3 regions of the Caballeronia sp. INML2 genome follow, and region 2 is predicted to be linked to each of the others. Evidence: predicted binding sites of a transcription regulator. Region 2 holds the regulator's gene; each other region holds the start of a gene.
What was found. Region 2 encodes LexA, which represses DNA repair genes until DNA is damaged. Its sites were predicted from a motif close to ACTGTATNNNNATACAGT; they were not measured.
Positions count from the first base shown of each region.

Region 1: dinB (DNA polymerase IV) is a predicted target of LexA. The motif match lies at 5,762-5,779, and genes of this name have one in related genera.
Region 3: NCT32_RS20785 (DUF2471 family protein) is a predicted target of LexA. The motif match lies at 1,962-1,979, and genes of this name have one in related genera.

Region 1 covers NZ_JALQDH010000053.1:34,657-45,369, reverse strand. Annotated here, with positions in the region: gene NCT32_RS19810 (hypothetical protein) at 1-155, shown strand, start outside; gene NCT32_RS19805 (hypothetical protein) at 377-598, shown strand; gene NCT32_RS19800 (MDR family MFS transporter) at 652-2,181, opposite strand; gene NCT32_RS19795 (hypothetical protein) at 2,240-2,653, opposite strand; gene NCT32_RS19790 (ATP-binding protein) at 2,646-3,995, shown strand; gene NCT32_RS19785 (response regulator transcription factor) at 4,163-4,846, shown strand; gene NCT32_RS19780 (DUF3563 family protein) at 4,873-5,067, opposite strand; gene NCT32_RS19775 (hypothetical protein) at 5,360-5,725, shown strand; gene dinB (DNA polymerase IV) at 5,889-7,067, shown strand; gene NCT32_RS19765 (TauD/TfdA family dioxygenase) at 7,247-8,182, shown strand; gene NCT32_RS19760 (ABC transporter substrate-binding protein) at 8,216-9,238, shown strand; gene NCT32_RS19755 (ABC transporter ATP-binding protein) at 9,343-10,164, shown strand; gene NCT32_RS19750 (ABC transporter permease) at 10,161-10,713, shown strand, end outside.
Region 2 covers NZ_JALQDH010000017.1:3,240-13,952, reverse strand. Annotated here, with positions in the region: gene NCT32_RS06540 (asparaginase) at 1-716, opposite strand, end outside; gene NCT32_RS06535 (CysB family HTH-type transcriptional regulator) at 748-1,674, opposite strand; gene NCT32_RS06530 (sulfate/molybdate ABC transporter ATP-binding protein) at 1,709-2,779, opposite strand; gene cysW (sulfate ABC transporter permease subunit CysW) at 2,796-3,704, opposite strand; gene cysT (sulfate ABC transporter permease subunit CysT) at 3,701-4,606, opposite strand; gene NCT32_RS06515 (sulfate ABC transporter substrate-binding protein) at 4,698-5,732, opposite strand; gene lexA (transcriptional repressor LexA) at 5,991-6,668, shown strand; gene NCT32_RS06505 (hypothetical protein) at 6,875-7,201, shown strand; gene NCT32_RS06500 (DUF2939 domain-containing protein) at 7,302-7,898, shown strand; gene NCT32_RS06495 (universal stress protein) at 7,916-8,425, opposite strand; gene nodI (nodulation factor ABC transporter ATP-binding protein NodI) at 8,757-9,719, shown strand; gene NCT32_RS06485 (ABC transporter permease) at 9,724-10,584, shown strand; gene gnd (phosphogluconate dehydrogenase (NAD(+)-dependent, decarboxylating)) at 10,643-10,713, opposite strand, start outside.
Region 3 covers NZ_JALQDH010000057.1:127,340-138,052, reverse strand. Annotated here, with positions in the region: gene NCT32_RS20790 (DUF2252 domain-containing protein) at 83-1,507, shown strand; gene NCT32_RS20785 (DUF2471 family protein) at 1,573-1,929, opposite strand; gene NCT32_RS20780 (CsbD family protein) at 2,197-2,385, shown strand; gene NCT32_RS20775 (helix-turn-helix domain-containing protein) at 2,513-3,115, opposite strand; gene NCT32_RS20770 (glycine C-acetyltransferase) at 3,269-4,471, shown strand; gene tdh (L-threonine 3-dehydrogenase) at 4,573-5,604, shown strand; gene NCT32_RS20760 (YceI family protein) at 5,626-6,264, opposite strand; gene NCT32_RS20755 (hypothetical protein) at 6,448-6,966, shown strand; gene NCT32_RS20750 (oxidoreductase) at 7,216-7,950, opposite strand; gene NCT32_RS20745 (SDR family oxidoreductase) at 8,103-8,951, opposite strand; gene NCT32_RS20740 (SDR family NAD(P)-dependent oxidoreductase) at 8,993-9,754, opposite strand; gene NCT32_RS20735 (SDR family oxidoreductase) at 9,807-10,547, opposite strand.

The DNA of each region.
Region 1 (10,713 bases), on a different contig from region 2:
ATGGCCCTGCACCGTATTACTCGCCGATGGACGGCGCGCCCATGTCGCAGCAAGGCATGAACATGCAGACCATCGCACAGGATGCACAGCAAACCAACGACGCGAGCGTCGACAAGTCGAAGCAGGACAGCCCGCTCATGCAGGCGCAGGACTGAGCACGTCTGCGATGACTTCGCGTCCTGCCGGTCATGCCGGCGGGACGCGCTCGTCCTGAATCCGCCGATGCGGTGACACCCATGGTGAGCCGTTCTTCCGGGGGGATTTCAAGTCGAGCGCACGCAATTACACTGCGGGCACATTTCGGAGGGTCGAGCCTGTGGCAGGCAGTGCGAAGAGGCCCTTGAAGTGAACCTTCGAAACCTTCAGGAGCACGACCATGACAGGAAGACTCATCGGCATTGTCCTCATCGCGGCGCTGGTCGCCGGATGCTATGCGCTCGCACGCGGCCATGGTCCCATGACGTACTACATGGACGACAACGCGCTGCTGTCGCGCTATCTCGCCGATGCACAGACGCTCGCAAGCGACAGTCAGCCCGCGAGCGCGAGTGTCGCGACCGTGAAGCACGACAGCCCGCTGCTTCAGTCGCAGGACTGACGACGCTCGGCGAAATGCGGCTGATGTACTGGGTCCAGATCATCGCCGACGATTCAATGGAACGCCTGATTCGCCGCGTTTTTCGCGGCGTTCGATGCGCCGTCCGCGCCGACGTTCCCGACGGTTTCCTTCGCGCGCCCGATCTCGATCTTCGGCATGAACAGCATCGCGACGACGGTGCCGAGCGCGATCACGAACATTGCCGCGAACGTCAGATGCAGCGAGTGATGCAGCACGAGTCGGATCTCGTTGTTCGTCGCGAAGTCGCCGGGCACGGACGAGAGCAGTTGCTTCAACTGGTCCGCGTGCACGGGCGGCAGGCCGTCCGTATGCGTGAGGCCGTAGTTCTGCACCGCGCCGAACACGGCGGCGCCGAGCGTGTTGCCGAGATTGCGCGAGAAGAGGTTCGATGCGGTCGCGCTGCCTCGCTCGTGCGGCTGCACGATTTCCTGGATCAGGATGAGACACGACACGCTCGTGATGCCCATGCCTAAGCCGAGCACCGCCGAGCCGACGCCCGCCCAGATCGCGCTCGATTGCGGACCGAGCAGCACGAAGGGCAACGCGCCGAGCGGAATGAACACCGGGCCGATCATCAACAGGCGCCTCAGACCGATGCGGCTGAACGAGCGCGAAGTAAAGGTCGCGCCGCTCGGCCAGCCGATCATCATCATCGTGAGCGCGAGGCCCGCTTCGACCGGCGTGCGATGCATCACGCCCTGCACGTACATCGGCAGGAAGGTGGTGAGGCCCATCATCGCCATGCCGGCGAGCAGGGTCGCGACGTTGCTCGCCGCGATCGGCCGATGCGACCACAGGCCGAACGAGATCATCGGATCGGCGGCGCGGCGCTCCTGAACCACGAAGCACACGCTGGCGATGACCAGCACCGCGATCTCGATGCCGACGCGCGCATTGCTCGCGTGGCCGGCGTCGGTGAGCGTCATCATCAGCGCGGCGACGGCGGCGGTGAAGAAGAACGCGCCCGCGAAATCGATCGCCGGACGGCCGTGACGCTTTTCCTCGTGCAGGAAGAGGATGAAAAGCAGCGCGGCCAGAATGCCGATCGGCACGTTGATCCAGAAGATCCACGCCCACGAGAACTGGCGGATCAGCAGGCCGCCGACCATCGGCCCGAGCACGGCGGACACCGCCCAGACGCTCGCGAGATAGCCCTGCACCTTGCCGCGCTCGCGCGCCGGATAGAGATCGCCGACCACCGTCAGCGCGACCGGCAGGATCGCCCCCGCGCCGACACCCTGGATCAGCCGGAACACGATCATCGCGGGCATCGACCACGCGAAGCCCGCGAGCACCGAGCCGATCAGAAAGATGGCGATGCCCGCAAGGATGGCCGGCTTGCGGCCGTACAGGTCCGCGAGCTTGCCGAACACCACCGTGAGCGCCGTCTGCGTGAGCAGGAAGGAAGAAAACACCCAGCTGTAGAGATTGAGCCCGCCGAGTTGCGTCGCGATTTGCGGCATCGCGGTCGAGACGATGGTGGCTTCGATCGCGACCATGGCCATCGAGGCCATGACCGCTGCAATGACGAGGGGACGGGCGGTTTGTCTGTTCTGTGACATGCGGTGATGAATGGCAGATCGCGCGCCGCGCGAACCGGATGCGATGCGCGCGAAGCGGTCATGCTCGAAAGATGGAATTGCGGCGGCGACGCCCAGGCTTGCGAATTCCTTGCAGCCGAAGCAATGTCGCCGATGAAGAAGCGCCGGATGCAATGTTATCCCGCCGCGGGAAACGCTGCTCGGCGACGCCTGACGCGCCCTCATTCAACGCTAATTCTTCGCGCCTACGCTTCTTCATGTGGACGGGCGGCGCTTGCCCCAGCACTTTGCGGCTCGTTTCACGTTTTTCGTAACTCCTCAGCCCTTGGGCGTCGGCCGTCATCGGACCGACGCCCTTTTTCTTCCGGCGCTCACGCGCAGCTGTCACGCACATGTCGTCTTTCAGACCGAAATCTCCGGGAATGTCGCCTAAAATCGAACGGGCAGCTGAATCGCCCCGTTCCTTTCCGAAGCGGCGCACCCGGATGATCAAATCACTGAAGAATCAACTCGTCGTCGCGCTGGGGCTGCTCGTGAGCGTGATCGGCGTCGTGCAGGGCGTGAGTTCGTATCAGTTGAGCAAGACCGGCATGAGCGCGCTCCTCGACATGCGGCTCGAACAAGTGGCGGCGCGCATGCGCGACGGCTTCGCCGAGGGCATACCGCAGAATCCCGCGCGCGGCTCGCAGGACGATCGCGATGTCGTCGTCGTCGTGTGGAAGCCCGATGCCACTTTCCCGTTCCGCACGACCGATCCGTCACTGCATTTTCCGCGCGACGCGCAAGCGGGTTTCTCCGGCGTCGAGGTCAACGACGAACATTGGCGCGTCTTCACCCGTCAGGAGCCGACGATGACCATTCAGGTCGCGCAACGTTCGTCCGTGCGCCGCGAGATCACGCAGGAAGCCGCGACGCAAACGCTCTGGCCGATCGCCGTACTGCTGCCGCTCATATGGATCGCGGTCGCGCTCGTCGTGCGGCGCTCGCTGCGTCAGTTGAACGAGCTGGGCGCGCAGGTGCGGGCCATCGACATGGGTCATCTGCAGCCGCTGCCGACCGTCGGCGTGCCGACGGAAATCACGCCCTTCATCGAGTCGATCAACACGATGATCGAGCGCCTGGCCACCTCGATCGAAAAGGAACGCAAGTTCATCGCCGACGCCGCGCACGAACTCCGCACGCCGCTCACCGCGCTTCAGCTTCAGGCCGACAATCTCGCGCCGCATATCGTCGCCGGCAATCAGGAGCGCTTTCAGGAATTGCGCAAGGGCATCGCGCGCAGCGGCAAGCTCATCGCGCAACTCTTGCGGCTCGCGCGCGCCGATGCACCGGTGAACGGCGCACCGCTCGCGCGCGTAGACCTCTCGGAAGTGGTGACGGGCGCCGTCGCCGACGTGCTGCCGATCGCGATCTCGCGCGGCATGGACATCGGCGCGGAGGAAATGGTGAACGCGCACGTGCGCGCGGTCGAGACGGACATCGGGATGGCGGTGAAGAATCTCGTGTCGAACGCGGTGCGCTATACGCCGGATGGCGGCACCATCGACCTGCGCATGCGGCGTGACGGCGACATGGTCTGGATCGACGTGATCGACAACGGCCCGGGCATCGACGAAGCACTGCTGCCGCGCGTGTTCGATCGCTTTTTCCGGGCGAATCCGGACGTGGAGGGCAGCGGGCTAGGCTTGTCCATCGTGAAGGCTATCGCCGCGCGCTACGGCGGCGACGTCACGCTGAGAAACCGCAGCGACGGCCAATCGGGCATCGTCGCTTCAATCAGCTTTCCGGTCGAAGAAGTCAGCGAAAACGTGCCTGCGCCTGTATTCAACACGTAGGGATTTGCGCGCGCTTTTACGACGATTACAATGCATTCGCTGCGCGGCACAAAGCGATCTTCACCGGTCAGTAGAAGAATTAAATAGACCGGTCGTGCGTTTGGATTTTTCGGGCCGCATTCCTAGGCGCGTGGCGCGCGCCATTCTCGCGAGGCGCGGGGTGGAACATGCGAATTCTCCTGATCGAAGACGACGTGCAGATCGGCACGAGCCTCATGCGTGCGCTCAAGGATGCCGACTATGCCGTGGACTGGGTCCGCGACGGCAACGCGGGCCGCGAGGCGATCAACGCCGCCGAATACACCGTCGTGCTGCTCGATCTCGGCTTGCCGGGCGTGACGGGCATCGAGCTGTTGCGACAGGCGCGCACGGGCGGAAACGCGACGCCGGTGCTGATCCTCACCGCGCGCGATGATGTCGACACACGCGTTCATGGCCTCGATCTCGGCGCCGACGACTATCTGCTCAAGCCCTTCAATATGCCCGAACTCCTTGCGCGCATCCGCGCGGTGCTGCGGCGCAAGGCGGGCTACGCGGTCTCGCGTCTCGGCGACGATTCGATCTGCCTCAATCTCGACCAGCGCACGCTCACCTGCGGCGAGAATTCGGGCGTGCTGTCCGCACGTGAATTCGCGCTGATGCACGCGCTGCTCGAACGTCCCGGCACGATCTTCTCGCGCGACCAACTGGAAGACCGGCTCTATGGCTGGGGCAAGGAAGTGGAGAGCAACGCCGTGGACGTGCTGATCCATTCGGTGCGCAAGAAATTCGGCGCGGGCGTGATCCGCAACGTGCGCGGGCTCGGCTGGACCGTGATGCTCGGGCAGGCGGGCCGCGAGGAAACGAAGTAGCGCGCGTTGCATCGGCGGCGCGGCGCTCAGGGCCGATCGTGATGCCGCCCGAGGGCGCCGCAGAAATACATGCTGTAGTCGTGATCCTGCGTTTCGACCTGACGCATGCGGCGTTCGAGATCGGCGAGATCGCTCGATGATGCGAGATAGGCGTCGCGGGCCTCGTCCGGCGTGTGAATCGAGAAGAGATGGTCGATGGACTGCGAAAGACGTGCAAACATGATGTGCTCCCGTCGTTGAAAAAAGGCCGATATGAGTGGGGCCGACGAAAGCAGGTTATGCCCGGCGAATTAGAAAGGAATGAGAGCGCAATCGCATGCCTTCGATGCGCGATTGCGCCCTTCGCATGACGAAGCGTTCGCCAACGCACCGTGAATCCGATCGCACTGCGGGCAGGCACTGCCGCGCCGCACCATCCCGTGCTATCGTGCTTTTATACGGGTTACATGCGGGTTTCGATACGAAACGCCGTGCGTCATCCGCGTTCGTCGATCGTCTCTCGTGAAGGCCGCCATGAACGATGTGTCTCGTATCCTCAGTGCCCGCGACCGCGTCGAGTTGCTCTGCTGGCTCACGTGCGGCAGTCTCGGCGCGTATTACCTGAATGGCGACTGGCCTGCCGCCTCGTTTCACGTGCAGGCCGCGCATAAATGGCTCGACCGGCATCAGCGCCTCGCGGACTGGCTCACGGTCGCCAAGCTCGCCGCCATTGCACGCGAGATCGCCACGCAGCATTGCGCGCTGCTCGAAGCGGACTGGGCGCGCGACGCCGTCGAGGAAATCCTCGACAGTGAAGACCTCAACTATCAATCGGATGTCGTCCGGCAGGTCTTCGACGATTGCCGCCGCGCACTCGCCGAAAAGCGCACGCCGGAATGACGTGCTCGCGCGCACGGGCAGGCTCTAGCGCGAATTACTGTATGGATGTACAGTAAGCCATTTTTATTGCCTGGCGGCACTGCCTTAGCATGTTCGGTGCGTTCTCCTCTGTCGATTTCGCCTTGAGCGCGTCTCGTTGCGCAGCGACGTTCTGATCGCCGCAATGGACACGCCGTCTCCGACACCCGCGCCGCGCCGCATCGCGCATCTCGACATGGATGCGTTCTTCGCGTCGGTCGAACTCCTGCGTTATCCCGAACTGCGCGGCATGCCCGTCGTGGTCGGCGGCGGCCGCAGCGCCACGCCCGAGACGCTCCCCGACGGCTCGCGCCGCTTCAGGCGCCTGCGCGATTACGCGGGCCGCGGCGTCGTGACCACATCCACTTACGAGGCGCGCAAGTTCGGCGTCTTTTCCGCAATGGGCATGATGAAGGCCGCGCAGCTCGCGCCCGACGCGATCCTTCTGCCGACCGACTTCGAGTCCTATCGCCACTACTCGCGCCTCTTCAAGGCCGCGATCGCGACGTTTACGACGCAGATCGAGAATCGCGGCATCGACGAGATTTATATCGACGTCAGCGATCTGCCTGGCGAGCCGGCCGATATCGGTCAGCGGATGAAGGACGCCGTGCGCGAGGCGACCGGGCTCACGTGCTCGATCTGCATCGCGCCGAACAAGCTGCTCGCAAAGATCGGCTCCGAGCTCGACAAGCCCGACGGCCTCACCATCCTCACGATGGCCGACCTGCCGACGCGCATCTGGCCGCTCGCCGCGCGCAAGGTGAACGGCATCGGCCCGAAGGCGAGCGAAAAACTCGCGGCGCTCGGCATCGTCACTGTGGGCGATATCGCCGCCGCCGATCCCGGGTTCCTGCAGACGCACTTCGGCGGCACGTATGCCGCATGGCTCGCGCGCATCGCGCAGGGACAGGACGAGCGGCCTGTCGTCGTGAGTTCGACACCCAAGTCGATGAGCCGCGAGACCACGTTCGAGCGCGACTTTCATCCGAAGCAGGATCGCGCGACGCTCTCCGCGGAGTTCACGGGCCTGTGCACGCGTGTCGCCGAGGACTTGCAGCGCAAAGGCTATGTCGGGCGCACGGTGGGCATCAAGCTGCGCTTCGACGACTTTCGCACCGTGACGCGCGATCTCACCGTGCCTGTTGCGACCGCTGATCCGGTCGAGATCCGCCGCGCCGCGACCGAATGCCTGAAGCGAATCGTGCTCGATCGCCGCATCCGGTTGCTTGGCGTGCGCGTCAGCGCGCTCGCGGGGCGCGATGAGAGTGGTTTCGCCGAGCCGGTGCAGGTCGAATTACCGTTCGACGCCGCCGGCGACTAAGCGTTTCCCCGTACGGCGCACTCGTCACCCAATGCCTATTAGGCTGATCAATACAGAAGTCTTTCATTGGTTCACCGCTCTGAGCGGGCTTTATCGCAGCGGCGCATAACGAAAGCTCGGATCCTTCGTTGCCGGCTCAATCGACGCGCGTTAGATTGTTCGCTTCCCCGAAGTTATCGATGGTTATCGATTCGACCGTGACGATTCAGACCGCTTTCAATCCCGCTCTCGCTTCCCTTGCCACATCCCGCGAAGCCGCCGATCAACCCATCGAGATTCGCCAGTTCGACGCGCCGCTCGGCGCCGAAGTGATCGGGCTCGATCTGTCGAAGCCGATATCGAAAGCCGATTTCGCGCGCATTCACCGCGCGCACCTGGATCATCACGTGCTCGTGTTTCGCGATCAGCGGATCACGCCCGATGAGCAGGTCGCGTTCAGCAAGCGTTTCGGCCCGTTGCAGATTCACGTGCTGCATCAGTTCGCGCTCGCGGGACATCCGGAAGTGCTGATCGTGTCGAACATCGTCGAGAACGGCAAGCCGATCGGCCTCGGCGATGCAGGCCATTTCTGGCACTCGGATCTCTCGTACAAGGACAAGCCGAGTCTCGGGTCACTTTTGCATGCGCAGGAATTGCCCACGGTCGGCGGCGACACGCTCTTTGCGAACCAGCATCTCGCGTGGGACACGCTGCCCGTGCATCTGCGCGATGCGGTCGAAGGCCGTGCGGCCGAGCACACGTATCTCGCCAAATACGCCGAGCTGCAACAGCGCAGCCCATGGCGGCCCAATCTTTCGGCGGAGCAGATCGCGCAGGTCAAGCCGGTCACGCATCCGATCGTGCGCACGCATCCGGAAACCGGGCGCCGCGCGCTCTTCGTCAGCGAGCATTTCACGACGCGCGTGATCGGCTTGCCCGAAGACGAAAGCCGCGCCTTGCTCGCGGAACTGTTCGCGCACAGCACGCGGCCAGAGTTCATCTATCGCCATCAATGGCGCGAGAGCGACATGGTGTTCTGGGACAACCGCTCGGTCATGCATCTCGCGGCGGGCACGCCCGACGATCAGCGCCGCAAGCTGTATCGCACGACCATCGAAGGCGACGCGCCTTTCTAAATACGAATATCGCTTCATTCACGGGGTTTTTCGATGCATTCTCGATCAGGGAAGGGCGCGCCGCGCGCCTTCATGGCCGCGCTCGCGGTCTCGCTCGGCATCACGTCGGCGAGCGCGCATGCGGAAGGCACATTGCGTATCGCCGAGCAGTTCGGTGTCGTCTATCTGTTGCTCAATGTGGCGCGCGATCAGAAGTTCATCGAGCAGGAAGGCAAGAAAGAAGGCCTTGATATCAAGGTCGATTGGGCGAAGCTGTCGGGCGGTTCGAGCGTGAACGACGCGCTGCTGTCCGGCTCGGTCGATATCGCGGCGGCGGGCGTCGGCCCCTTGCTGACGATCTGGGACCGTACGCACGGACGGCAGAACGTGAAGGGCGTCGCGTCGCTGGGCAATTTTCCGTATTACCTCGTATCGAACGATCCGCGCGTGAAGACCATCGCCGATTTCAGCGAAAAGGACCGCATCGCGGTGCCGGCGGTCGGCGTGTCCGTACAGTCGCGCATCCTGCAATATGCGGCGGCCAAGCAATGGGGCGACAAGCAATATGATCGCCTGGACAAGCTCACGCAGGCCGTGCCGCATCCCGATGCGACCGCGGCGATCATCGCGGGCGGCACGGAGATCAATGCGCACTTCGGCAATCCGCCGTTTCAGCAGCAGGAACTCGCGGGCAATCCGAAAGCGCATATCGTGCTCAATTCATACGATGTCCTCGGCGGCCCGAGTTCCGCGACCGTGCTCTACGCGACCGAGAAGTTCCGCAACGAGAATCCGAAGACATATCGCGCGTTCGTCGCCGGTCTCGCCGATGCCGCGCGCTACATCACGCAGCATCCCGATCAGGCCGCCGATATCTATCTGCGCGTGAACAACGCGAAAATCGATCGTGATCTGCTCATCAAGGTGATCAAGGATCCGTCGGTGCAATTCAAGGTCGCGCCGCAAAACACGTTCGCGCTTGCGCAGTTCATGCATCGCGTCGGCGCGATCAAGAACGAGCCGAAGTCGTGGCAGGACTACTTCTTCTCCGATCCCGCGACGAAGGACGGAAGCTGAACAGGCGCGCTTATCGGCGAGCGCGAATTGGATATGCGCATTGATTGGTTCGCTCGAGACGAGCGCGCCGGTATCGTGTTCGTTTGCCATCCAGCAGACAGATCATGGCCGCCAATCCCCAAGCGCTTTATTCACAGGAAGCCGATCGTCACACTTCCATGAGCGGCAAGCTTCTGAGCGCGAAGAACGTCACGCTCGAATACCGCACGCCCGAGCGTCTCGTGCGCGCGACGCACGATGTCAGTTTCGATGTGTACGGCGCCGACCGCTTCGTGCTGCTCGGGCCGTCGGGCTGCGGTAAGTCCACCTTGCTCAAGGCCGTCGCCGGTTTCATCGAGCCTGTCGCGGGCAGCATCGAAATCGGCGGCGAGCGCGTGCGCGGGCCGGGCGCGGATCGCATCGTCGTGTTTCAGGAATTCGACCAGTTGCCGCCGTGGAAGACGGTTCTCCAAAACGTCGCCTTCCCGTTGCGCGTCGCGCGCAAGCTCGGCCGCGCCGAAGCGCGTGAGCGCGCGCTGCATTATCTCGACAAGGTCGGCCTCGCCAAATTCGCCGACGCTTATCCGCACACGCTATCGGGCGGCATGAAGCAGCGCGTCGCCATTGCGCGCGCGCTCGCGATGCAGCCGCGCGTGCTCCTGATGGACGAGCCCTTCGCCGCGCTCGATGCGCTCACGCGCCGCCGCATGCAGGAAGAGCTGTTGCGCCTGTGGAGCGACGAGCGCTTCACGTTGCTGTTCGTCACGCATTCGATCGAGGAAGCGCTCATCATCGGCAATCGCATTCTGCTGCTGACGCCGCATCCGGGGCGCGTGCGCGCTGAACTGAACAGTCATCAATACACGCAGGAAAGCATGGGTCGCGGAGAGTTTCAGCAAAGCGTTGCGCGCATTCATCGTCTGCTGTTCGAAGAGGAGGCGCAATGAGCACGCCGCATCTGATCGTGCCGCCCGTGCGGCCCGAATACGAAGTCACGCCCGCCGCGCTTGCCGGGGTCGAACACGAAGCGCCGCTGCCGCTTGCGAAGCGGCTTGCGGATCGCGCGTGGCTGCGCAAGTCCATCATCGCGATCGTGTTGATCGCGATCTGGGAAATCGCCGCGCGCGCCGTCGATAACGATCTCCTGCTGCCGACTTTCAGCGCGACTTTCGTCGCGTTCGTGCAGGGCATTGCGTCGGGCGAGCTGATCGCGAAGGTCGGCATTTCGATGTCGGTATTGCTGCGCGGCTATGCGCTCGGCGCAGCGCTCGCGTTCGTGCTGACGTCGCTTGCGGTATCGACGCGCATCGGCCGCGACATCCTTTCTATGCTCACGGCGATGTTCAATCCGCTGCCGTCCATCGCACTGTTGCCGCTCGCGTTGCTGTGGTTCGGCCTCGGGACGGGAAGCCTGCTCTTCGTGCTCGTGCATTCGGTGTTGTGGCCGCTCGCGCTCAATACGTATTCCGGATTCCAGGCGGTGCCTTCGACCTTGC
Region 2 (10,713 bases):
GCCACGAGGGCATCGACCATCACGCGCGATGCATCCGCGTAACTCGCGACGATCTCGACCATCGGCCATTCATCGGTCACGGAAAACTCGCTGGCAGCGGTATGCGGCCGCACGACCGTACGCTGAAACTCGACGCGCCCGTCCTGCACGAAGCCGAGCACGCCGGTCTCGGGCGAACGGAACGCATCGACCGCGTAGGTGCTCGTCTTGGTGACATCGCGTGCGCAGTGGATCTGATTATTGAATGCGACGAGCACGCCCTTGCCCGCCGCGTCCTTCGAGGCCGCGACCGTCACCGCGTTCAGCAGATTGAGCGGGCCATCGGCGGACAGCGCGGTCGATGGACGCATCGCCGCCGTCAGCACGACAGGCTTCGCGTGCTTCACGGTGAGATGCAGCAGATACGCGGTTTCTTCGAGCGTATCGGTGCCATGCGTGACGACGACGCCATCGATATCGTCCTGCGCGAGCAGTTCATTGACGCGCGAGGCGAGCGCGGTCCACAGCGCAACGCTCATGTCCTTGCTGTCGATGCTCGCGATCTGCTCGGCGTGAATGCGCGCGACTGTACCTAGCGCGGGCACGGCATCGAGCAATTTGTCGACGCCGACGACGCCCGCCTTGTAGCCCGCCGTCTTCGATGCATCACCGGCGGACCCGGCGATGGTGCCGCCCGTTGCCAGCACGGCGATGCGAGGGAGAGAGGAAGTATTCATGCCGGCGATTGTAAATCAGCCGGCATGTGAATCACGCCGTTTCGCGAAGCTGGGCCGCGATCTGCGCTTCTTCGAGTTGCGGCGCGAACATCTCGATCAATCGATACGCGTACGCCCGCAGGAACGCGCCCTTTCTCAGCCCGACGCGCGTCGTGCTGGCCTCGAAAAGATGCTGCGTGTCGAGCGCGACGAGCTCGGTGTCCCGCTTCGCGTCGTAGGCCATCGCCGCGACAATGCCGATGCCCATGCCCAGCTCGACATACGTCTTGATGACGTCGGCATCGATCGCGGTCAGCACGATATCGGGAATCGCGCCCGCGCTCGCGAACGCCTGATCGACGTGCGAGCGGCCGGTGAAGTCCTGGTCGTAGGTGACGATCGGATATTCGGCGATCTGCTCGAGCGTGATGTTCTCGCGGCCGACGAGCGGATGATCCTTCGGCACGACGACCGTGTGATGCCACGAATAGCACGGAAACGTGACGATGTCCGGGTAACGGTCGAGCGCTTCGGTCGAGATGCCGATATCCGCCTCGCCATTGATGATCATCTGCGCGATCTGCTGCGGGCTGCCCTGGCGCAGCGCGAGATGCACCTTGGGGAACACTTCCGTGAACTGGCGGATGACCTTCGGCAGCGCGTAACGCGCCTGCGTGTGGGTCGTCGCGACGACCAGGTGGCCGTTGTCCTGATCCGCGAACTGGCGCGCGACGCGCCGCAGGTTCTCGGCGTCGAGCAGCATGCGCTCGATCAGCTGATGCACCTCCTTGCCCGGCTCGGTGAGTCCCGTGAGACGTTTGCCGCGTCGAATGAAGATATCGACGCCGAGCTCGTCCTCGAGATCCTTGATCTGTTTCGACACGCCGGATTGCGACGTGTAGAGCACGTTGGCGACCTCCGTCAGATTCATGTTCTGACGCACGGCCTCGCGCACGAAGCGCAGTTGCTGAAAATTCATGTGAACCTCTCCGCGATCCTTTTATGTCGTTATGTCATTGCGCCGGCGATGGCGCCGGAAAGACCCGCAGCGCGCGTGGCACGGCCGTCACGCCATCGCCGATATCGAGCTTGAGCGCGCGCCATGCCTCCCGATCCAGCTCCGCCTCGATCACGCTGCCCGCGCTGCCTTCGAGCTCGACGCGCACCGAGCCGCCCAGCGTCACGACGCGCCGCACGCCGACCACGATGCCATCGCGATGCGCGCCGTCGGCGGGATACAGTGCGAGATCATGCGGGCGCACATACGCAAGCGCCCGGCCGCTGAAATGCGCCTGTGTGGCGATCGGGCTCGCGGCGCCATCGGCGACGAAGCCGTTCGCATCGACATTGCCCTGCAGCCGGTTCGCCGCGCCGAGAAACTCGTACACGAACGACGTCTGCGGATGATCGTACACGTCCTGCGGGCTACCTACCTGCTCCACCCGCCCATGATTCATCACGACGATGCGGTCCGCCACTTCGAGCGCCTCTTCCTGGTCATGCGTGACGAAGAGTGTCGAGATATGCAGATCGTCGTGCAGGCGGCGCAACCAGCTGCGCAGTTCCTTGCGCACTTTCGCGTCGAGCGCGCCGAACGGCTCGTCGAGCAGGAGCACTTTCGGCTCGACGGCGAGCGCGCGTGCGAGCGCGATGCGCTGCCGCTGTCCGCCCGACAGCTCGGAGGGAAAACGTTCGGCGAGCCAGTCGAGCTGCACGAGCTTCAGCAGTTCATGCACTTTCTCGCGGATCGCGGCTTCGCTCGGACGCTCGCGGCGCGGCTTCACACGCAGGCCGAACGCGACGTTCTCGAACACCGTCATGTGCCTGAAGAGCGCGTAATGCTGGAACACGAAGCCGACTTGCCGCTCGCGCGCGCCGACTGCCGCGACGTCCTCTCCATGCAGCACGACTTGTCCCGCATCGGCGAATTCGAGGCCTGCGATGACCCGCAGCAGCGTGGTCTTGCCGCAGCCGGAAGGCCCGAGCAGCGCGACCAGTTCGCCTGCCGGAAAATCCAGCGTGACGTTGTCGAGCGCGGTGAAATCGCCGAAGCGTTTTTGCAGATTGCGAACGATGATGCTCATGATGTTGTCGGCCTCTTCAATGCTGGGCGGGTTTCCGGGCTTCGCTGACGGCTTGCGACATGCGCCGCTCCGCCAGGAGCTTGAGCGCGAGCGTGACGAGCGCGAGCAGCGCGAGCAGCGACGCCACCGCGAACGCGGCCGAGAAGTTGTATTCGTTATAGAGAATTTCGACGTGCAGCGGCATCGTGTCGGTCTGGCCGCGGATGTGGCCCGACACGACCGATACCGCGCCGAACTCGCCCATCGCGCGGGCGTTGCAGAGGATCACGCCGTAGAGCAGGCCCCACTTCACGTTGGGCAGCGTCACGCGCCTGAAGATCTGCCAGCCCGATGCACCGAGCACGTGCGCCGCTTCCTCTTCGTCGTTGCCCTGCGCCTGCATCAGCGGAATCAGCTCGCGGGCGACGAACGGGAACGTCACGAAGATGGTCGCGAGCACGATGCCCGGCACCGCGAAGATGATCTGCACGTCATGCGCGGCGAGCCACGGGCCGAACCAGCCCTGCGCGCCGAAGATCAGTACGTAAATGAGACCCGAGATCACCGGCGAGACCGAGAACGGCAAATCGATGAGCGTGGTCAAGAGCGCCTTGCCGCGGAAGTCGAACTTCGCGATCGCCCACGACGCCGCCAGTCCGAACACGACATTCAGCGGCACGGCGATCGCCGCGGTGACCAGCGTGAGCTTGATCGCGGACCACGCATCGGGATCCTTCAGCGACTCGAAGTAATAGTCGATGCCTTTCGCGAATGCCTGCACGAACACCGCGACGAGCGGGACGACGAGAAAGAGCGCAAGAAACACGAGCGCGATGCCCGTGAGCAGCCAGCGCACGGCACGCGGCTCGGTGACGGGGTTGAGGCTGTGCTTGCGCACGCGCACGGGTGCGTGCACCGGAAGCGCCTTGCTATCGGGCGTGCTCATGCGTGACCTCCGCCCGGATGTCCGACGTGCAGCGAAGGGCCGGCCGCGACGGCAGGCGCCGCGCCCGTCCTGCTCGTGCGCCGCTGCAGGAACCACTGCAGCGTATTGATGAAGAGCAGCATCAGGAACGACACGCACAGCATCACGACGGCGAGCGCGGTCGCGCCGGCATAGTCGTACTGTTCGAGCTTCGTGATGATGAGCAGCGACGTGATCTCGGATTTCATCGGCACATTGCCCGCGATGAAGATCACCGAGCCGTACTCGCCGAGTGCGCGCGCGAACGCGAGCGCGAAACCCGTCAGTAGCGCGGGAAAGACCGAAGGCAGCACGACGCGGCGAAACGTCAGCCAGCGCGTTGCGCCAAGGCACGCGGCGGCCTCTTCCTGCTCCCGTTCGAATTCTTCCAGCACGGGCTGAACCGTGCGCACGACGAAAGGCAAGCCGATGAACGTCAGCGCGACGAGCACGCCCAGCGGCGTGAAGGCGACCTTGATGCCGAGCGGCGCGAGATATTGCCCGATCCAGCCGTTGCCCGCATAGACCGCGGCAAGCGAGATGCCCGCGACGGAAGTCGGCAGCGCAAACGGCAGATCGACGATCGCATCGACGATGCGCTTGAACGGAAACGTGTAGCGCACAAGCACCCACGCGACGAGAAAGCCGAACACCGCGTTGATGAGTGCGCCGCCGAGCGCCGCGCTGAACGTGAGCCGATACGACGCGAGCACGCGCGGCGAGGTCACCGCGCGTACAAACTGCGCCCAGTCGAGCGTCGCCGTCTTCGCGAAGGTGGCGGCGAGCGGAATCAGCACCACGAGGCTCAAGTACGCCACCGTGATGCCGAGCGTCAGGCCGAACCCGGGAAGCGCGCTCGGCTTCTTGAATGTGAGGGTCGTCATCCTTGATTGATCCTTTTTTGCGCCGGGGTGAGGCGCGTTGCTGCTTCGGGCGCGCGGCGTCATGGATGCGCCGCGTCGCCCGCTTCTTCTGTTACTGCGGTTGATAGATCGAATCGAACACGCCGCCGTCCGCGAAATGCGTCTTCTGCGCCTTGGTCCAGCCGCCGAACGTGTCGTCGATGGTGTAGAGCTTCAGCTTCGGAAACTGCTTGGTGAGTTCGGCGGGCACCTTGTCCGAGCGCGGCCGATAAAAGTTGCGTGCGGCGATCTGCTGTCCTTCGTCGCTATACAGGTACTTGAGATAGGCATCGGCGAGCTTGCGCGTGCCGTGCTTGTCGACGACCTTGTCGACCACCGCGACCGGCGGTTCCGCGAGGATGCTCACCGTCGGCACGACGATCTCGAACTTGTCGGTGCCGAACTCTTTCACCGAAAGGAACGCTTCGTTTTCCCACGCGATCAGCACGTCGCCCTGGCCGCGCTGCACGAAGCTCGTCGTGGCGCCGCGCGCGCCGGAATCGAGCACGCCGGCATTCTTATAGAGCTTCGTCACGAAATCTTTCGCGGTCTGCTCGTTGCCGCCCGGCTTGTGCTGCGCATACGCCCACGCCGCGAGGTAATTCCAGCGCGCGCCGCCCGAGGTCTTGGGGTTCGGCGTGACGATCGACACGCCGGGCTTCGTCAGATCGTCCCAGTCCTTGATGTGCTTCGGATTGCCTTTGCGCACGAGGAACACGATCGTCGACGTGTACGGCGACGCGTTGTCCGGCAGGCGCTTTTGCCAATCCGCGCCGACGAGTCCCTTGGAGGCGAGCGCATCGATGTCGTAAGCGAGCGCGAGCGTGACGACGTCGGCCTGCAGACCGTCGAGCACCGCGCGAGCCTGTCCGCCCGAGCCGCCGTGCGATTGCTTGAAGGTCACCGTCTCGCCGGTATCGGCCTTCCACTTTTTCGCGAACGCCTGATTGAAGTCCTGATACAGCTCGCGGGTCGGGTCGTATGAGACGTTCAGAAACGACGTCTGCGCGAAGGCCGACGCGGCCATCCCAACGCCCGCCGCCGTCAGCGCCGCCGCCGCGAGCAGGCGCCGCGCGCCTTTGCCCAATCCCAGTCTGATGCTTTGCATTCCCCGTTCTCCGTCTTATCGAATTGACGGAATCAGTCTATCGAGGCGTCTATATGATTAGAAATAATCGTTATTCACTTTTTTATACGTAAAACTGCTAAGAACGATATTCCTGGATGGAAAAAGCGATCGCGGCCGCGAAGCGTGCGCGCGGCAGCCGCAGACGGGCGAACTTAAAGTAAAGCTTGAAAAGCGCGAAATACTGTATAAAAATACAGTCACCTGTCCATCCATACAGTGCACCAAGGGCCCGAGCCAGTGACCAAGACATCAAAACTTACCGCGCGGCAGCAGCAGGTGTTCGAACTGATCCAGCGCGCGATCGACCGCACGGGCTTTCCGCCGACGCGCGCCGAGATTGCGGCGGAACTCGGCTTCAGCTCGGCGAATTCCGCAGAGGAGCACTTGCGGGCGCTGGCGCGCAAGGGCGTGATCGAACTCGCGGCGGGCTCGTCGCGCGGCATCAGGCTGCTCGGCGATGCCTCGCGCTCCGATCGTTCGGAGGACATGCCCCATCAATTCACGCTGCCGCATCAGAGCATCATGCAGCTGTCGCTGCCGCTCGTCGGGCGTGTCGCGGCCGGAAGTCCGATCCTCGCGCAGGAACACATCTCGCAGCATTACGCCTGCGACCCCGCGCTCTTTTCCAGCCGGCCGGACTATCTGCTGAAAGTGCGCGGCCTCTCGATGCGCGACGCCGGCATCCTCGACGGCGACTTGCTGGCCGTGCAGAAGCGCACCGAAGCGAAAGACGGACAGATCGTGGTCGCGCGTCTCGGCGACGACGTGACGGTCAAACGCTGGAAACGCCGTCCGGACGGCGTCGAGCTCATCGCCGAAAACCCGGATTACGAGAATATTTTCGTGCGCTCCGGCAGCAGCGATTTCGCGCTGGAAGGCATCGCGGTCGGGCTGATTCGTTCAGGCGAGTTCTGAGGTCTCCGCGCGACATGGGCGGGAAGCGAAAGTCGGAGGCAAATCATTCGCTCACTTTCGCAACGGGACAAGAAATGTCTCATTGACATCGCAAGATAGCCTCACCAACCGCTTTCGACGTTCAGTCGAGCCGGTTCAAACATAACAAGCATGACGGCCGCCGTGCGCGGTGCGCCGCGGTGCGTCCTATCGTCTGGAGAGTCATCATGGAACGTTTTGCCCGGCTGCTGCCCTTCCGTCAATTCGGCCGCCTGCGCCATCTGCGCGCGCTGATCGCCTGCGGCATGCCGCGCGCCGAAACTACGTCGGATCTCTTCGACGAAATGCCCGCGCTGCCGTCCCAGCAGCCGGCTTTCGCGCGCGTGTCGTTGAACAGCACAGTGCATGCGGAGCCGGAACAGCGCGCGCCGGTGCGTGTCTATCGCGGCCAGTCACGCGTGATTCTGGTAGGCAAGATCGACGAAGTGTCGCGCATGATCGACCGTTGCATCGCGGAGGAAAACGCAGGGCTCACCGGCGGCATCCTCGCCTGAAACGAGGCGCACCGCCCGCAGAATGTGAATCAACGGGATTTATCACGCGCCTGCGAGGTCAATTTCAGATTCACGTTTTGCAGAGAGGCTTCGCCGTCGCATGTCCCGCACTAGCCGCTCCGTCGCCGCCGCAGTCCTCGTCCTGATTCTCGCCGCGGCGCTCGCTTTTATCTATGCGTCGCCTTACATCGCGCTGAACCGCGTAAAACGCGCAGCCGATGCGCGCGATGCGCAGACCGTCAACGAGTACGTCGATTTTCCCGCGCTGCGCGCGAGCCTCAAGGAGCAGGTCGGCGCGCTGCTCACGCGCCGCGTCGATATACAAAAGAGCAATCCGCTCGCGATCATCGGGGCGATGATCGGCGCAGCGCTCGTCGGTCCTCTGGTGGACTCCTATGCGACACCGGACGGCGTCGCGGCGATTCTGAACGGCATTCCGCCGCGCGGCGATCCGGGCGAGCAGCCGCCGCCGGCCGGGAGCGGCTCATCGGCGGCGCACCCGGACGCGCCGGCCCCCGGCGTCACGACCGCGCAGCAGGCACCGAAGGTGCCGCCCCAGACCACGGCCGGTTATCGAAGCCTGAACACGTTCGTCGTCACGTATCAGCACGGCGCCGGAGATGCGCGTTACTCGGCGATCTTCCATCGCTACGGCCTCGTGACATGGAAGCTCGTCGCGGTCGATCTCAACGGGTGACGCGTCGAACGTCCTCTTCAGGCGCCGGCTTCGGCCTTGACCGGTTTCGCGGCGTAGGCCGCTTCGTCTTCGGCCTCCGCCGATTCACCGGCCTGACAGACGGCTACAAGAATGCTGCACTTCACGCGGTCGAGCAACGGAGTGTTGCCCGCGCCCATCCACCAGCGCGCGAGACCGTTGCGGCAGCGATGCCCCACCACGACGAGATCGACCTGAAGGCTTTCCGCAAGCGCGGCGATTTCGTCGATCGGGTGCCCGAACGCGAAGTGTCCCTGCGCCTGAAGACCCCGCTCGCGCAGCCAGTCGACGCCTTCCTGCAAAATGTCGCGCGCGGCCTCCTCGAAGCGTCCGCAGGCCATATCGGTTAGCAGTCCGGCGCTCTGCGCAATGCTCGATCGCATGTCCACCACCGCGAGGACGTGCGTCTCGGCATTCAGGTCCAGCGCGAGATTCGCGCCTTGCCGCAATGCCTTGCGACCCTCTCTGGAACCGTCATAGCAGAGCAGGATTTTTCGGTAGCTTTCCATCATGACCTCCCTGGCCAACTTGCCCTTCGCGCCCGCTCGATGCGACCACAGCGCGATTTACCCGCGGCGTTGCTTCATCATCGTGTGTCGCCACATGGGTGGCAACGCTGGAAAACGCTTACCGGCGCGAACATGCTAGCTCGCACCGTGCCAGAACTCTGAACACGCCAACGGACAAGCCTCTGGCACTTTCGGCCGGAACCGGTTCAACGCTCACCGCACAGGTTTGAAACGCGCCCGCCGCACGCGGTTGCACGCCAGGCATCGCCTTGGTGCAATGGATTACACTAGCCCGCTGGATTTCCCCACGCGGTTTTCCCGGCACGAATGCATGACTGATCAAACATTGCAACAGCGCACTGCACGCGGGTCCGATGAAAGCGGCGCGCCCGCCATCGAGTTCAGCGAAGTAAGGAAGCACTACGGTGAACGCACCGTCGTCGATGGTCTCTCGTTCGATGTGCGGCCCGGCGAATGTTTCGGACTGCTCGGCCCGAACGGCGCGGGCAAGACGACGACGCTCAAGATGCTGCTCGGCATCACCTTCCCCGATAGCGGCGCGATTCGTCTCGTCGGCGAGCCGGTCCCCGCGCGCGCCCGGTTCGCGAGAGAACGCGTGGGCGTCGTGCCGCAGTTCGACAACCTCGACCCCGATTTCACGGTGCGCGAAAATCTGACTGTCTTCGGCCGCTACTTTGGTCTGACCGGCGCGCGCATGGATGCGCTCGTGCCTTCGCTGCTCGAATTCGCGCGTCTGGAGAGCAAGGCGAATGCGCGCGTCGGCGAATTGTCGGGCGGCATGAAGCGGCGTCTCACGCTCGCGCGCGCGCTCGTCAACGATCCCGATGTCCTCGTGATGGATGAACCAACGACCGGACTCGATCCGCAAGCGCGGCATCTCATCTGGGAGCGCCTGCGCTCGCTGCTCACGCGCGGCAAGACCATCCTTCTGACGACGCATTTCATGGAAGAAGCCGAACGTCTGTGCGACCGCGTCTGCGTGATCGAGGAAGGCCGCAAGATTGCCGAAGGACGTCCGCACGATCTCATCGAATCGGTGATCGGCTCGGATGTCATCGAGATTTACGGGCCCGATCCGCAGGCGCTCGCGACGGAACTCGAGCCGTTCGTCGAGCGCATGGAAGTGAGCGGCGAAACGCTCTTTTGCTACGTGGACGATCCGCAGCCCGTGCATGCGCGCGTGAAAGGCCGCGCGGACGTGCGCTATCTGCATCGTCCGGCGAATCTCGAAGATGTTTTCCTGCGTCTCACGGGACGGGAAATGGTGGACTGACTCAATGGATACGCTCGAACCATCCCGCATCGACAAGAACAAGAAACGCGAGCGGGCGCAGCCGAAACACGCGCAAAGCGTGACGCCGCTAGCCAGCGCGCTGCCCGCCAATGCAACGCACTGGATGTCGGTCTGGCGGCGCAACTATCTCGTCTGGAAGAAGCTCGCGATTGCCTCGATGATCGGCAATCTCGCCGACCCCATGATCTATCTCTTCGGCCTGGGACTGGGTCTCGGGCTGATGGTCGGGCATGTCGACGGCGTGTCGTACATCGCGTTTCTCGCGGCGGGCACGGCGGCATCGAGCGTGATGATGTCCGCGAGCTTCGAGGCGATGTACTCGGGCTTCTCGCGCATGCACGTTCAGCGCACGTGGGAAGCCATCATGCATACGCCGCTCACACTCGGCGACATCGTGCTCGGTGAGATCGTATGGGCCGCGAGCAAGTCGGTGCTCTCTGGCGTGGCGATCATGATCGTCGCGGGCGTGCTCGGCTATGCGAGCTTTCCGTCGATGCTGATCGCGCTGCCCGTCATCGCGCTGACGGGACTCGCCTTCGCCAGCACCGCGATGGTCATCACCGCGCTCGCGCCGAGCTACGACTTCTTCATGTTCTATCAGACGCTCGCGCTCACGCCGATGCTCTTGCTCTCCGGCGTGTTCTTTCCGATCGCGCAACTGCCCGCGCTCGCTCAGCACGTCACGCAGGTACTGCCGCTCTTTCACGCGGTCGAACTGATCCGCCCCGCGATGCTCGGCCGCCCGTTCGACGGCGCAGCCCTCCATGTGCTCGTGCTGTTCGCGTATGCGCTCGTGCCGTTCTTCCTGTGCGCATGGCTCTTCCGGCGGCGCATGATGAAATGAAAAACGGCGATGGACCGCTCAAGTCCATCGCCGTATTTACACCGTCGACGAAGCAACGCTACTTCGCGGGAAACTCGTGATGTCCGCCGAAGCCGAAGCGCATTGCCGAAAGCATGCGTTCGGGGAACG
Region 3 (10,713 bases), on a different contig from region 2:
TTGCCGCCGGTGCGTTTGGTCACTACTGTCGTCGATACGGCTTCCTTCCGCCCGCAAGCACAAGAGCAAAATGGAGTGAGTGATGCCCCAGCTATCCTGGCGGCAACGCCGTGCAACGGGACGCGCCGCGCGCGAGCGCACGCCGCGAAGCGCACAAGAGGCGATTGGCGACATCGACCGCGATCCGATCGAGCTCTTGCGGATAAGCAGCGAAGGCCGCGTGCGTGCGCTGATCCCTTTGCGCTACGGCCGCATGCTGGTTTCGCCGTTCACCTTCTATCGCGGGAGCGCCATTTTGCAGGCGCATGATTTGGCCACCACGCCGGACAGCGGCATCGCGATTCAAATTTGCGGCGACTGTCATTTGTCCAATTTCGGCGGCTTCGCGACGCCGGAGCGCGCGCTCATCTTCGATCTCAACGACTTCGACGAAACCGCGCCCGGACCCTGGGAATGGGATCTGAAACGGCTCGTTGCGAGCTTCACGATCGCCGGTCGGCATCTCGGCCACGGAGATCTTGCCGCCGACGAGTTCGCTTTTCGCGCCGCGCGCAGCTATCAGACGCATCTGCGCGAGTACGCCGAAATGAGCGTGCTCGATCTCTGGTACGAGCGCATCACTTTCGATCGCATGCACGACACGCTGCAGAGCGAGGACGCGCGGCGGCGCATCAAGCGCGGCATCGACCGGGCGTCGCGCCGCACGCACGAGACGATGCTGCCGAAGCTCGCGGAACGGACCTGCGACGCCTGGCGCATTCGCGATGCGCCGCCTGCCGTATTCCACATTCAGGGCAAGAGCACGCTGATCGACAAAAACGATGGCTGGATGACGCTGAAAGGCAGGCGCGACGAGATTTTCGAGGCGCTCATGCTGAAGTACGTGGCCACGCTGACGCCGGAGCGGGCGAGGCTGCTGTCGCAATTCGCGCTGCAGGACGTCGCGTTCAAGGTGGTAGGCGTGGGCAGTGTCGGCACGCGTTGCTTCGTCCTGTTGCTAACCGACCACCACGACAAACCGCTTTTTTTGCAGATGAAGGAAGCATCGACGTCGGTTGTCGCGAGATACGCGAAGCACGCGAGAGACGTGGACCATTCCGGGCACGATGGACAGCGCGTCGTTCATGGTCAACGTCTGATGCAGGCGGCCACGGACCCGTTCCTCGGCTGGGCGACAGGGCCGCTCGGACGTACGCTGTACATCCGTCAGTTGCGCGACATGAAAATTTCCGCCGAACTCGAAAACCTGAGCGACGACGCCTTTCGCGAATACGCCGCGCTTTGCGGCTGGGCACTTGCCCGCGCGCACGCGAAGGCAGGCGGACGCGCGCCGGACATTTCGGGCTATCTCGGCAACAGCGATCGCATGGCCGAAGTGCTGGTGCGTTACGGGCGGAGCTACGCGGATCAGGTGGAGAAGGATTACGAGGTGTTTCGTGCCGCGTGTCGGAACGGCAAGCTCGAAGCGCGTTCCGATGCGGACATGTCGGCCGACTTTGCGCCTTGAAGCTATTCGATGCCGGGTGAGATGGAACCGGGGACGTCGGCATCGCCGCGTCCCCGGGTGCCACGTCAGTGCGCGCCGATGACCGCCCGCGGTTGCCCTTGTCGGGCTGCGCGCTCGTAAGCGTCTACGGCGAAAGCGAAAACGGCGGGCAACGCGTCGGACGATGCAACATCGACTACGTCGTCCGTCTCAGGGAAATGAAAGTCGTCGGGACGCGCAAACAGTTCACGCAATGCGGCTTCGTGCCGTCCGGCAAACCCGAGGTCCGCGACGGCCTCGGCCTCGATTGCGTGCAATAGCCGCCAGGTCAACGGCACGCCTTTGTCGATGTAACGCCCTGCGATCTGACGCGTGATGCGCTCCAGGTCGCGCACGGCGCGGGCAAACTGCCGCCTGCTCAGGTTCTCGCCATTCGACTCCATGATTCACCCCTTTTCCCAACCGGTCTCATTATACTGTATAAACATACAGTACTTGTTGCAATGAAAATAGCGTCGCGCTACTCGACCCGGGTGTATGTGCGATTCCGCCTACGTGCGATTCAGACATTCGCTGCTATGCGTGCCGGCCGTCGAAGCGCATCGTGGAACCATGCTTGGGAAATCTTCCGAGCTGAACGCGCAGACGCTACTGCGTGCGTTCGACGGCACCGCGCGGCCAACACCGCTGCAAACCACGGGAGAACTGAGATGAATAAGGATCAAGTCGAAGGCGTCGGCAAGCAGGTCAAGGGCAAGATCAATGAGGGCGTCGGGAAGGTAACTGGCGACACGGCTCAGGAAGCCAAGGGCGATCTGCAACAGGCTGCGGGCAAGGTCCAGAAAGGCGTGGGCGATGCGCGCGAAGATCTGAAGGACACTGTGAAGAAGAACCCGTAAGACGGGCGTTTCGGCGCCGCGACGTTGGCGCCGTTTCCGGCGGGACGTGCTCCGATGCGCGTCCCGTTTTTCATTGCGGGTGAACTATTGTCGCGGGCTTTGTGCGCATAAAGTTGCCGCGGACGCGTCAGCCGTGAATCACCACGAGCAGCGCCTTGGCTTCCGCGCGTCCGACGTTGCGGACCGCATGCGCTTCGTCCGCCGCGTAGCGCGCCGTTTCTCCCGCTTTGAGCCGACGCGTCGAACCCGACGCATCCACTTCGATCGTCCCGTTTAGCACCGTCACGTGCTCACGCGTCCCCGGTTCATGCGCGTTCGACGTGAGCGCGGCGCCCGATTGCAGTGTGAGTTCATACCATTCGAATTTGCCCGCTAGTTCTATCGGTCCCCACACACGCAACTGATAACCACCGTTATCGCCGGTCAACGTCGGTATTTCGTGCGGCCCGGCAACGCGGATTGCTTCGACCGGCCTCTGCTGCGCGAACAATTGATCCAGACTGATGCCGAGCGCGTTGGTCAGTCGCCAGGCGACCGCAATCGTCGGATTCGCCTTGTCGCGCTCGATTTCCGACAGCATCGACTTCGACACGCCGGCCGCCCGCGATAAATCGTCGAGCGTCAGCTTCCGTTCATTGCGCAAGCGTTGAATGATCTCTCCGACGCGCGGTGGCGTCGCACCGGCCCCCGCGAGGTCGCCTGTTTTTCCTTCCGAAACCGTGCTTGCCATGAATCGATCAATCCCTTAAAGTGTTCGGCATATCGAAAATAAGTTCGAAATATCGAACGTGTCCGATGCGATGAATGCACTATAACAGGGCTAAGGGCCGCTCGCGCGCACTGCGCGGCCGGACACCACGATCAGGCCAAACAAAGGATTGCGATGAAAGACCGATATCTCTCCCATCTGCGTTCGACACTCGACGAAATTCGCTCTGCAGGCTTCTATAAAACGGAGCGCGTAATCGCAAGCCCGCAGTCATCAGATATCCGGCTCGCGAACGGAAGCGGCGTGCTGAACTTCTGCGCCAACAACTACCTCGGTCTTGCGGACGATCGCCGCCTCATCGAGGCCGCGAAGGCTGGTCTCGACGCCGACGGTTTCGGCATGGCGTCCGTACGGTTCATCTGCGGCACGCAGACCGTGCACAAGGAACTCGAGCAGGCGATCGCGCAATTTCTTGGCACCGACGACGCAATTCTTTATTCCAGTTGCTTCGACGCGAACGGCGGCCTTTTCGAGACGCTGCTGACAGAGGAAGACGCCATCATTAGCGACGAGCTCAATCACGCCAGCATCATCGACGGCGTGCGGCTTTCGAAGGCGCGGCGTCTGCGCTACAAGAACAACGACCTCGCGGATCTCGAGGCGCGCCTCCAGGAAGCCGACGCCGCCGGCGCACGCTTCAAACTGATTGCGACCGACGGCGTCTTCTCGATGGACGGCATCATCGCGAACCTTGCCGGGATCTGCGATCTCGCCGACCGTTACGGCGCGCTTGTGATGGTCGACGACTCGCACGCCGTGGGCTTCATCGGCGAAGGCGGACGCGGAACGCCGGAGCACTGCGGCGTACTGGATCGCGTGGACATCATCACCGGAACGCTCGGCAAGGCGCTCGGCGGCGCATCAGGCGGCTATGTCGCCGCGCACAAGGAGGTCACCGACCTGCTGCGTCAGCGTAGTCGGCCGTATCTGTTCTCTAACTCGTTGGCGCCGAGTATCGCGGCGGCATCGCTGAAGGTGCTCGAACTGCTCGACAGCGCTGAAGGCGCGACATTGCGCCGGCGTGTCCGCGAGAACGGCGCGCACTTCCGCCGCGCGATGTCCTCGCTCGGCTTCGACCTTGTCCCCGGCGAACATCCGATCATCCCGGTCATGCTCGGCGACGCGCAACTCGCCTCGAAGATGGCCGATGCGTTGCTCGAAGAAGGCGTCTATGTAATCGGCTTCTCCTACCCCGTCGTACCCAAGGGACGCGCGCGCATCCGCACGCAGATGAGTGCGGCGCATACGCCCGAACAGATCGATCGCGCAGTCGATGCGTTCGCGCGCGTCGGCCGCTCGCTCGGCGTCATCCGCTGAGCAGCACCGCGGACTTTATGCGCATAAACCACGAGGAACGGGCCACGAGCCCTCGACCTTCGAAGAAGCACCACGAAGACCACACGTCAGGAACAAACGCAATGAAAGCCCTCGCCAAACTCGAACGCGCACCCGGCCTCACGTTGACGCGCGTGAAGCGGCCCGAAGTCGGCCACAACGACGTTCTCATCCGGATCCGCAAGACAGCGATTTGCGGCACCGACATCCACATCTGGAAGTGGGACGATTGGGCACAGAAGACAATTCCTGTGCCGATGCATGTCGGGCACGAGTACGTCGGCGAAATCGTGGAGATGGGTCAGGAAGTGCGCGGATTCGCCATCGGCGATCGCGTGTCCGGTGAAGGCCATATCACCTGCGGCTTCTGCCGCAACTGTCGCGCGGGCCGTCGTCACTTGTGCCGCAACACGGTCGGCGTTGGCGTGAACCGCGAAGGCGCGTTCGCGGAATATCTCGTGATTCCTGCGTTCAACGCATTCAAGATTCCGCCCGATATCTCCGACGATCTCGCCGCCATCTTCGATCCGTTCGGCAACGCGACGCACACTGCGCTTTCCTTCAATCTCGTCGGCGAAGACGTACTGATTACCGGCGCCGGGCCGATTGGCGTGATGGCCGCCGCGATCGCGCGGCATGTGGGCGCCCGCAACGTCGTCATCACCGATGTCAACGACTATCGCCTCGAACTCGCCCGCAAGATGGGCGCGACGCGCGCGGTCAATGTTGCGAACGAAAACCTGCGTGACGTGATGAGCGAACTCGGCATGACCGAAGGCTTCGACGTCGGTCTGGAAATGTCGGGTGTGCCGAGCGCATTCACGGCGATGCTCGAATCGATGAATCACGGCGGCAAGGTCGCGCTGCTCGGCATTCCGCCGGCACAGACCGCGATCGACTGGAATCAGGTGATCTTCAAGGGACTCGAAATCAAGGGCATTTACGGACGCGAGATGTTCGAGACCTGGTACAAGATGGTCGCGATGCTGCAAAGCGGCCTCGATTTATCGCCGATCCTCACACACACCTTTGCCGTCGACGACTATCAGCAGGCGTTCGACACGATGCTCTCCGGGAACAGCGGCAAGGTCGTGCTCGACTGGACCGCAGCTTGAACGCTGCTCGTCATTGGCTTGTCATTGAGCAGAAACAGCCGGCGCTTTCGAAAATTCGGCCTGAATGGCGACGTGCACATCGTCGCCGACGGCTGGATACCACGTCGTCAATCCGAACTTCGCGCGGCTGAAATGTCCATCGGCTGAAAAGCCCAGCGTTTCCTGCTTCGTAAGCGGATTGACCGCATGCCCGTTGAAGGTCACGTTCAGCGTAACGGGCTTCGTCGTGCCGCGTATCGTCAGGTCGCCCGTCAATACACCTTTGTCGTCGCCCGTGCGCTGAAAAGCCGTGCTGACGAAAACGATGCTCGGATACCGCTCGACATCGAACATGTCCGGCCCTTTCAACATGCGGTCGAGTAGCGGCACGTTGGTGTTGACGCTCGACGCGTCGATGGTCGCACGCACCGAGCTTCGCGACATGCCGTCCGCATTCCAGTCGAGTTGCGCGGTTGTCCTGTCGAATCGGATGACGAAGCGCGAGTAGTGAAAATGATCGACGTCGAAGCTTACGTTCCAGTGATGCGGATCGAGCTGATAACGTCCCGGCGGCACGCTCGATTCGCTCGACGACACATGATGCGTAACGACCTGCAGCGGCGTGCACGCCGTCAGCGCGGCCGCCGCCAGAAAAGGAACGAGACACTTATAAACGTTCATCGCGCTTTGCCTCGGATACACGTACAAGAAAATTTCGACAAGTTTCGCCGAGATCATGAAAGCGTGCGCAAGCCGTCACGCGCTTTTCGTCAGCACACACAAAAATGCGGCGATCAGGTAGAGTTCGCCTCGACCTCCATCTCAAAAAAGGCGCCATCGCCTGCGCGCGACGGCGGAGAACCCATGCGCACATGGCTGTCCCGTTTCCGAACCTTCCGCGCGCACGTGTTGACGGCCGTCGCCGTCGCCGCGTCGGCCTGGACACCAGCCGCGCACGCGAGCTGGTGTGGAGACGGCCTCTGGATCGACGCGATGGTCGCTTCGCATCACTTTCATCCGGACAAGGATTTCGAGCAGTTCAATCCCGGCATCGGCGCGGAATGCTGGGTCGCGCCGCAATGGGCGGTAACGGGCGGCTACTTCCGCAATTCGCTGTCGAAGCCATCGTTCTATGGCGGCGGCGTCTGGGGCCCGGACTTTCTTCACTGGAACTACATCAGGCTCGCCGTGATGGCCGGCCTCATCTCCGGCTACGACTACGGCAGTTATGGCATCGGGCATAACCATATGGTCGGGCCCGTGGCCGCGCCGCTCATCATGCTCGAATACAAGCACGTCGGCGCGAATATCATTCTGATTCCGCCGATACCGTCGAGCGATCTCCCATTCACGCTGGGCTTCATGCTCAGAATGAAATTCTAGGGAATCCTCAGCGAGACAATAAAGTGTCGACTTTTCGGAAACCTCATTAGAACGCCAATATTGTGGCGATGTTTCACTTCTCTTTTGAAATGGCCGTCTGGCGCGTTGTCACGACGGGCGCGCAGGTCCTTGCAAAAAAACCGGGGGGAACCAAGATCCGACAAAAAGCTGCTTCGTCGTCTGAACATGTCAGTAGGTGCCCAAAATGAAAGTATCGACTTTCCGCGCTCATGCGGGACTCGCGGTTGGTCATAAGACTCTCGAGCTCGATTGGGCGGCAAGCGCTGCTTCTCGAGTTGCTTCGGCAGCACGCGCCGGGTTGCCCCGCTGGTGCCCTACCGAGGCGTGATAAGCGCGGCGAGCGTCGCCGGCCGTGCGGTCATAATCTTCGATGATAGTTTGAGCTTCACCTGAGGAACTCGGCCATTCCGTTCGAAAGCCGCTTGGCTCGACGGTCATGATCTTGATGCCTAATGGTTCGACCTCTTTGCGGAGCGTGTCCGACAGTCCCTCCACGGCAAACTTGCTGGCACAGTAGTAACCGACGCCCGTAAACCCGACCATTCCGCCGATCGAAGTCAGGTTGACGATCATTCCGCTGCGGCGCGCGCGCATCCCGGGCAACACAGCATGAATCATATTTGCAGTGCCGAAGAAATTTACCTCGAGCAGTCGCCGCGCGTCGGATTCCGCGGTTTCTTCCACCGCTCCGAAAAAGCCGATACCCGCATTGTTGATCAGAACATCGATCCGGGCGAAATGTGCTTCTGCGGCTTCGACCACTTTCCGGCACTGCTCCCGATCTGTGACATCCAAGGGTAGAACAATCGCATCCCCCTTCCATTGCAATTCGGCGATCGTTTCCGACTTGCGGGCGGTAGCGACGATCTTATCGCCGCTATTGAGAAGATGTTCAGCGATAAAGCGCCCGAAACCAGTCGAGCAGCCGGTCACGAGCCATACTTTTGACGTTTCGTTTCTCATGGTTCCTGTTCCTTGAGACAAATGCGATTGCAAAAGAGCGCATCTGGTAGTCGCAGGGCGCAACAGCCTATGGCTGTTGCAGCACCAAAGAAATGAACTAGCCGGTGGTAAGCACCAGCGCCTCCTTCAGTACCGGAGGCTTTCGCCAGGACTCAGTCCGCGAAGTCGGTGGCTTCGGAAGAGCCCCTCCACGCGTCGAGATCCTGAGCGACTGCTTTGGCCTTGACTGCTGCGAGGTCGTTGGCGATCCTGCCGGCGAACAGATGCAAGGGCGGTGTCTCGACACTGGCTGCCTGGATGATCAGCAGTGCCAGCTTGTCTGGGTCTCCCGCCTGATGGCCGTGCAGCGTGTCCAGGTGCAGGTCGAGCGACGCCTTCGCCTCCGAATAATCGTCGATCTGCCGCTTTGCCACTGCCAGCGCCCCGTTCGACAGGAAGTCGGTGCGGACCGGGCCCGGATACACCACCGTAGCGCGAATGCCGAGTTCAGCAACTTCGGCGGCCAGCGACTCCGTCAAACCCGCCAGCGCGAACTTGCTCGAAACGTAGCTGCCCCAGCCGGCATATCCGCCCTGGTAGCCAACAATCGACGAGATGTTGATGATGTGTCCGCTGCGCTGCCTGCGCAGATGCGGCAGCGCATGGCGCAGTACAGCCGCTGGGGCAAAGAAGTTAACTTCGAAATTCTGACGAAGCTCACCTTCGGACAGTGCCTCGACCGTTCCTTGCTGAGCATATCCGGCGTTATTCACGACCACATCGATGGCGCCAAATGTCTGCACGGACTTCTCGATTGCCTGTCGGATGCTCTGTTCGCTGGTAAGGTCCACTTCGAGCGGAAGGAAGTGGTCGGATGCCTGACCGAACGCTTCCGTCAGCGAAGCTGCGGTGCGCGAGGTCGCGGCCACGCGGTGGCCTTGCTCAAGCAGATGACGGACGAGCTTCTGGCCGACGCCTTTCGATGCACCAGTGATAAACCAGGTACGGGATGCTGATTTCATGATGAAAGTCCTCGAGTAGAAAAGTCGGGTGTGCAATGTCTTTACGGGAGTGCGACGCTCATGCCGCCATCGGCCATCACTACGGCGCCAACCATGAAGCTGGCCTTTTCCGAGGCCAGGAAAGCAATCACCTCTGCAATTTCCTTCGGGTGGGCCGCGCGGCGGATCGGCGCCTTTTTGCCGTGCTCGGCGAGGAATGCCTGACCGTCAGCGTGGATGTGATTGGTGATGTTGGTGATGACGTCGCCCGACCCGACCGCGTTGACGCGAATGCCATGGTCGATGGCTTCCAGCGACAAGGCGCGCGTCAATTGCGCCAGCGCGCCCTTCGAGGCCGCATAGGCTGCGATCGTCGGGAATGCCTGATAGCACGCGTACGAACCCACGTTGACGATGGCGCCGGTCTTTGCCGGCACCATCACGCGCATGGCTTCGCGTGAGAACAGAAACGCACCTGTGGCATTGACTGACTGGATGCTGTTCCAGTCTTCAAGCGACATTTCGACGACGGGCTTGTTGATGATGATCGCGGCATTGTTGACGAGGATGTCGAGCTTGCCGAATCTGTCCACCGCAGCTGCGACAGCCTGCACCGCGCTTTCCTCGCGGGCCACGTCGGCGATGAGGGGCACGATGCCGGGGCGGGCAAGCGCCTCGACATTGGCGCTGCGCCCCACCGCGATTACGTCTGCACCCTGGGCATGGAGCAGTTCCGTAGTCGCCAGGCCAATGCCGCTGGCCGCGCCGGTAACGATCGCGACTTTGCCCGCGAACGTTCCGGTTTCTCGATTGCGTGATGTCATGATGGTTTCCTTGATGGTTGGCCAGATCGGTTGAGTGATAGGTGCCCAACTTTCAGAACGGGCTTGCGGTAGGCCGCACGACTATTTCGCTGACGTCGACATCCGCCGGCTGCTCTACGGCGTAGGCGATGGCGCGAGCGATGGCGTCAGGTGCGATGGCAATGCGGCGGAACTCCTGCATGGCCGACCGTGCGGTGTCGTCGGAAATCGAATCGGCCAGTTCGGACTCCACGACGCCCGGGCAGATCACCGTCACGCGGACCTTGTCGGTCTCCTGACGCAGCCCGTCGGAGATGGCGCGCACGGCAAACTTGGTGGCGCAGTAGACGGCTGCGGTCGGCGTTACGGATAGCCCACCGATCGACGAGATATTGATGATCTGGCCTTGGCCCTGCTGCTCCATGGCCGGCAGGACCGCCGCAATGCCGTGCAGTACGCCACGGATGTTCACGTCAATCATCCGGTTCCACTCGGTTACCTTCAGCGCGTTCAACGGCGACAAGGGCATCACCCCGGCATTGTTGACAAGCACGTCAATGCGGCCAAACGTATCGAGCGCAAAGCGGGCGAAGGCCGCGACGTCCTCGGATGAGGTGACGTCGAGTTCGCGGTAGCGGACGATGCCGCCGGCTGACTGCAGCGACTCCGTCAGCTCGACGAGCCGGTCGGTGCGGCGCGCGCCGATGACAAGCCGATGGCCTTGCGCCGCGAGCAAACGGGCGGCGCCTTCGCCAATGCCGCTGCTTGCGCCGGTGATCAGAATAACTTTGGACTCGGTGGATGAGATTGCCATCTTGCATACTCCTATTGTTGGTTCGAAATTGGCCGCGCCTGTCACTGATAGCGCGGAGGACGACCTTGCCGGAGCTCGGCCTGTTGAACCGCTATGTGTTCATCGGCCGGTGAATGAATGGTAGGAAAGACGGCATCGCAGGCGAATACATGGAGCGATGCCATCG